Regions from separate parts of the Pectobacterium sp. PL64 genome, predicted to be linked through region 1. Evidence: predicted binding sites of a transcription regulator. Region 1 holds the regulator's gene; the other holds the start of a gene.

Region 1 (3,172 bases):
CCCTTCAACGATCTGGCTGCGGTTAAAGCGGTGATGGACGATCACACCTGTGCAGTCGTGCTGGAGCCGATTCAGGGTGAAGGGGGGATTACGCCTGCTACGCCTGAGTTTTTACAAGGCGTTCGCGATCTGTGCGATCAGCACAAGGCGCTACTGGTGTTTGATGAAGTGCAGAGCGGAATGGGGCGTACTGGCAAACTATTCAGCTACATGCACTACGGCATTACGCCGGATATTCTCACAACGGCTAAAGCCTTGGGCGGTGGTTTCCCAATTAGCGCGATGCTGACGACGGAAGAGATCGCATCGGCCATGACGGTTGGTGTACACGGCACCACCTATGGCGGCAATCCGCTGGCCTGTGCGGTGGCGGAAGCCGCGCTGGATATTATCAACACGCCGGAAGTGCTGTCAGGCGTGGCGGATCGCCACGATCGCTTTGTCAGTGAGCTTGAGAAAATCAATCAGCAGTACGGTGTATTCGAACAGGTTCGCGGTATGGGGTTGCTGTTGGGCGCGGAACTGAAACCGCAATGGCACGGTCGTGCAGGCGAGTTTCTGGCGGCGGCAACGGCTCAGGGGCTTATGGTACTGATGGCTGGGCCGAATGTGATCCGCTTTGTACCGTCTTTGATCATTAATGAAGACGATATTGTGCAAGGGATGGCCAAATTCGCCAAAGCCGTCGCGCAGGTCGTTAACGCAGCAAACTGACTCTGTTCTTAAAAGATCAGCTATAAAAAAACGTAGGGAACGTTTTTCAACGTCGTTTTGCGACGGCCCGTAGGGTGGTGAGCAGGACGCTCGCCATAAAAAAACGTAGGGAACGTTTTTCAACGTCGCTTGCGACGGCCCGCAGGGTGGCGAGCAGGATGTTCGCCATAAAAAAAGCGTGAGGCCGAGGCTTCACGCTTTTTTATTGGTAGGGTACCGCGACAGGGGCTTAGCGAGTGCCGTAAACGACAATCGTTTTACCGTGTGCAGAGATCAGGTTCTGGTCTTCTAACATTTTCAGAATGCGGCCCACGGTTTCACGCGAGCAGCCAACGATTTGCCCAATTTCCTGACGAGTAATTTTTATTTGCATGCCATCTGGATGCGTCATGGCATCAGGTTGTTTGGCCAGGTTGAGTAGGGTTTGGGCAATACGGCCGGTCACATCAAGGAAGGCGAGGTTGCCGACTTTCTCAGAGGTAACCTGAAGTCTGCTTGCCATTTGCGCAGACAGACGCATGAGGATATCCGGGTTAACCTGGATGAGCTGGCGGAATTTTTTATAGGAAATTTCAGCCACTTCACAGGCAGTTTTTGCCCGAACCCAGGCGCTGCGTTCCTGACCTTCTTCAAACAGGCCGAGCTCGCCGATAAAATCGCCCTGATTGAGGTAGGAGAGAATCATTTCCTTGCCTTCTTCATCTTTGATTAGCACTGCGACAGAGCCTTTCACGATGTAGTAAAGCGTTTCTGCTTTTTCACCTTGGTGAATCAGCGTGCTCTTCGATGGATACTTGTGAATATGACAATGGGAAAGGAACCATTCGAGAGTTGGGTCTGTTTGCGGTTTGCCGAGAACCATTCGCTATCATCCTCTGTTGTAATTCACTGCGCAAATTACAGGGGTCAGAGTTCCCTGTACGGCGTGTTTAACTGCTAAAAAAATAAAATTCAGTCTAGGCAGAATGACGTCAGGGAATATACTGAAACCTCTGTACCCTTTATTTTCCGGTTGCTGCCTTGCCGCACCGTAAACATGGCTGGGGTATGTCTGGCCAGGTCATCATCTTCTTCGTTTCTGGGTTTGTCCAGAAAAGGTCTATTCTATTTTCGTTTTAACACAGCTTTAAGGACGTGTCTTGTGTTGTCTCGCTTCAGCATGACAAAGCGCTGATTAACGCTGGTTTTTGTACAGTAACGGTATAAATTTTCAAAAAATTTTTAGTGGAGAGGCATCATGCAGGCACGGGTAAAATGGGTTGAATGCTTAACGTTTTTGGGCGAATCCGCATCAGGGCATCAGATATTGATGGACGGCAATTCCGGTGATAAAGCGCCGAGTCCGATGGAAATGGTGTTGATGTCTGTAGGCGGATGCAGCGCGATTGATGTGGTATCGATTCTGCAAAAAGGCCGCAACGATGTCGCGGATTGCGAAGTGAAATTAACGTCAGAGCGTCGGTCTGACGCGCCGCGTTTATTTACCCACATCAATCTGCATTTTATCGTGACGGGAAAAGGATTGACCGACAAAGTTGTCGAGCGAGCCGTTGCACTGTCGGCGGAAAAATACTGCTCTGTCGCACTGATGCTGGGCAAAGCCGTTGAGGTGACGCACAGCCACGAAATTAGGGTGCTGGCATAACCCCTGTCTCTGGGCACTAATTCTGGTCACTTAAGCCTGTTATTAGGGGAAACACAGGGGGAGGTTCCCGTAGGGAGGCCTCACCCCTGTGGTCGCCCCGTGTATCTCGATGCTTATTCGATGGTTTTCCCTTCAATTAACCGCTGTACCAGCGGCGCCATGATTAATTCCATCGCCAACCCCATTTTCCCGCCGGGAACGACCAGCGTGTTGATGTGGGAGATAAAGGAACCCTGCAACATGGCGAGCAGATAGGGATAATCAATATTATCCAATCCCTGAAAGTGAATCACGACGAAGCTTTCGTCCAGTGAAGGAATCGACTTGGCGGCGAACGGGTTGGAGGTGTCCACGGTAGGCACGCGCTGGAAGTTGATGTGGGTGCGAGAGAACTGTGGCGTGATATAGGTGATGTAGTCTTCCATTGAGCGGACGACGGAATCCATCACTGCTTCACGCGAGTGGCCGCGCTCATTGACGTCACGAATCAGCTTTTGAATCCATTCCAGGTTGACGATCGGTACCACGCCGACGAGTAAATCCACATGCTGTGCCACGTCGTTTTGCTCGGTGACCACGCCGCCGTGCAGTCCTTCATAGAACAGGATATCGGTGGGTTCCGGCATTGGTTCCCACGGCGTGAACGTTCCGGGAACCTGATTATAGGGAATCGCTTCATCGTAGGTGTGAAGGTATTTACGCGTCTGGCCGCGCCCGTGCAGGCCATATTCAATAAACGACTGTTCCAGCAGGCTGAAATCATTCGCTTCCGGGCCGAAATAACTGATGTGGCGTCCTAAATCACGCGCTTTA
Region 2 (3,172 bases), 150 kb from region 1:
CGCTGTTTATCGCCTGGACGATTTCGTTCATCATCCTGCTGATGTCAGATGTGTTCTTGCGTTTGCTGGGTGAGAAAGGCGTGAGTGCGCTGGAGAAATTGATGGGCCTGATTCTGGTGATGCTATCGACGCAGATGTTCCTCGACGGCGTGCGTGCTTACATGAAGTTATAGCCGCTCCGGTGCCCCTTGTATCTTATACATAAATGCGCAAATTATTATGGGGTTGACGTTATCTGGCGTGAAAATTATGCAGCGGTGGGCATGACCACCGAGTGAGCGGCAGGGACGCCGCGAAAGACTGTGCCGCGCCGGGAGCGCGTCACAGTCGGCTCGAAAAGTGGTCATGAACGCCGATGGCACCGCTAGCGGCATAATTTAGCCAAAAGCCAGGGGGTCATGGGGCGAGCGGCGTTTGAGCCGCCCCATGTCGGGCGCGTGCTACGAAGTAGCATGAAAATAACGACATTATCGCGCACGAAACTGTCTCTTAATCGGCATAAAAAATGTGACTAAAAGCCCCTTCCATAAGGAGGGGGATTAAACACATCAGAGGAAAATACTCCCCACTAACGCAATCAGGAACGCGATACTGCCGAGCAGCGTTTCCATCACCGTCCAGGTTTTCAGGGTCGTTTTCTCATCCATTTCGAGGAAACGGCCAACCAGCCAGAAGCCTGAGTCGTTCACATGCGACAGCACGGTCGCCCCGCCCGCAATCGCTACCACGATAAAGCAGAGATCGAACTGGCTGAGGCCAGGGGTCGCCGCTACCGCCGGCGCCATCAGCGCCGCCGTGGTCGTCAGTGCTACGGTTGCAGAACCCTGCGCCACACGCAGTGCAGCAGACACCACAAACGCCGCCACAATCACCGGCATACCGGTATCCGCCAGCGCGCCAGACAGCGCATCGCCGATGCCGCTGGAACGCAGAACGCCACCGAACATCCCGCCCGCACCGGTGACCAGAATAATCGAACAAACCGGCCCCAGCGCGCCTTCACAGATCTTCTCAAGGTGTCGACGGCTATGCTGGCCGCTGAACATAATCATGGCGAACAAGACCGTAATCAGCAGCGCAATCGGCGTTTTCCCTAACATACGCAGGAACTGCACCAGACCGCTATCACCGCTGATAACGCCCATTACTGTCAGGGTATTCAACCCGGTATCGAGGAAAATCAGGATCAGAGGCAGCAACAGCACCCACATCACCACGCCAAACGCCGGCGGCGTATGCTTCTCATCCGCTTTGACTTCGGTCAGGAAGGTAGACGGCAACGGCAAATGGAATTTCTTACCTGCCCACAGGCCGAACAGATAACCGCCCAGATACCAGGTAGGGTAAGCAATCACGGCACCAACCAGTACCAGCAGGCCAATGTTGGCACCCAGCAGTTCACTGGCCGCAACCGGACCGGGATGCGGCGGCAGCAAGGCGTGCATAACAGCAAACGCGCCCGCAGCAGGGAATGCATAGGTCAGCGTTGAGCCGCCAAAACGTTTCGCCACGCTGAAAATAATTGGCAGCATCACGATCAGCCCAGCATCGAAAAAGATCGGGAAGCCGAACAGCAGAGAGGCAAGACCCAGCGCGAAAGGAGCACGTTTCTCACCAAATTTATTGATTAGCGTATCCGCCAGCACATTTGCGCCACCAGTCACTTCCAGCAGGCGACCAATCATTGCCCCCAGACCAACCAGCAAGGCAACAGATGCCAACGTACTGCCGAAACCGCTGAGCAGCGTAGGAACGAGTTTCTCAAAAGGGGTTTTCGTCGCTAGCGCCGTGATCAGGCTCACCAACGTCAACGCCAAAAACGCGTGGACGCGGAAGCGCATAATCAGCACCAGTAACAGTGCGACTGCACCAGCGGCAATGGTCAACAACACACTGGCGCTATAGGCGGAGGTGATTTCTGTCATCGTTAATAATCTCTTTAGGGCACTCGGTCTGGGTTGGCTAATTGTTTGTGAGATGCATCACATCATCATTTGATACCGGTAACATGATACGGGTAACATGTTAAAATCAGGAACTATCAAACACCATTTAATTTACATTTTGAGATAGAGATCAAATTATGTCAGGTCGAAGCATTATTCTGATGGGCGTATCAGGCAGTGGAAAATCCTCAGTTGGCGCTGAACTTGGCCGCGCCATTCAGGCAAAATTTATTGACGGCGACGATCTGCATCCGCGCGCGAATATCCAGAAAATGGCCAGCGGTACGCCGTTGAATGACGACGATCGCGCACCGTGGCTGGAGCGACTCAGCGATGTTGCCTACAGCCTGGCGCACAAAAACGAGACCGGCATCATCGTCTGTTCCGCGCTGAAAAAGCGTTATCGCGACCGCCTGCGCGAAGGCAACGAAAAGATGGTGTTTATCTATTTGAAAGGCAGCTTTGAGCTGGTTCTGGAGCGTCATAAAGCCAGAGCAGGCCACTTCATGCCGACAGACCTACTGAAAAGCCAGTTCGATGCGCTGGAAGAACCAGGTAGCGATGAGCCGGATGTCCTGAAAGTCGATATTGACGGCACCCGGGAAGAGGTCGTGCAGCGCTGCGTTGACGCACTACGCGCGGTAGGCTAACACAGCGGCTTAGAGGCTTTCGCCGTCCAGCACGGTAAAGCCGACATCGACTCTATCCTGCGTAACTGGCTCGCCACGCAGACGAGCCAGCAGTTGTTCGGTGCCGACGCGTCCCATGTGTTCACGCGGTGTCAGTACGCTAGCCAGCTTCGGCACCATCGCCTGACCAATGTCGTGCCCGTGGAAACCGGCTACGCCAATGTCATCCGGCACGCGCAGCCCCTGCCGCTGACATTCGAACATCGCACCGACGGCTAAGTCGTCATTGGTACAAAATACGCTATCGACCTGTGGGTACTCCGCCTGCGTCTGCCGCAGCAGTTCGCCACCGAGCGAATAGGAAGACGCCCGCTCGCTCATCACGCAATAGCTCTTGAGCCCACTTTCCCACATCGCTTGCTCGTAGCCCTGGCTGCGCATAATCGTACGCTCATCCTGACGCGCGCCGAGATAGACGATATGACGATGCCCCAGCGCGACCATACGCAACGTCATCTGCCGGGCAGCTTCAACGTTATCAAAGCCGACGGCCATATCCAGACAGGGAGAGACGGAATCCATCAGCTCGACGACCGG

What was found. Region 1 encodes CRP, which controls carbon source genes, mostly activating them, when cyclic AMP is high. Its sites were predicted from a motif close to ATGTGANNNNNNTCACAT; they were not measured.
Region 2: a site for CRP is predicted at 1,971-1,988, ahead of HP572_RS18410 (GntP family permease). Genes of this name have one in related genera too.

The regions. Positions count from the first base shown of each region.
Region 1 is NZ_CP092070.1:3,946,012-3,949,183, reverse strand. Features, by position in the region: gene HP572_RS17745 (aspartate aminotransferase family protein) at 1-714, shown strand, start outside; gene crp (cAMP-activated global transcriptional regulator CRP) at 944-1,576, opposite strand; gene HP572_RS17735 (OsmC family protein) at 1,952-2,359, shown strand; gene HP572_RS17730 (phosphoribulokinase) at 2,473-3,172, opposite strand, start outside.
Region 2 is NZ_CP092070.1:4,092,611-4,095,782, forward strand. Features, by position in the region: gene HP572_RS18405 (YhgN family NAAT transporter) at 1-173, shown strand, start outside; gene HP572_RS18410 (GntP family permease) at 549-1,925, opposite strand; gene HP572_RS18415 (gluconokinase) at 2,084-2,596, shown strand; gene gntR (gluconate operon transcriptional repressor GntR) at 2,606-3,172, opposite strand, start outside.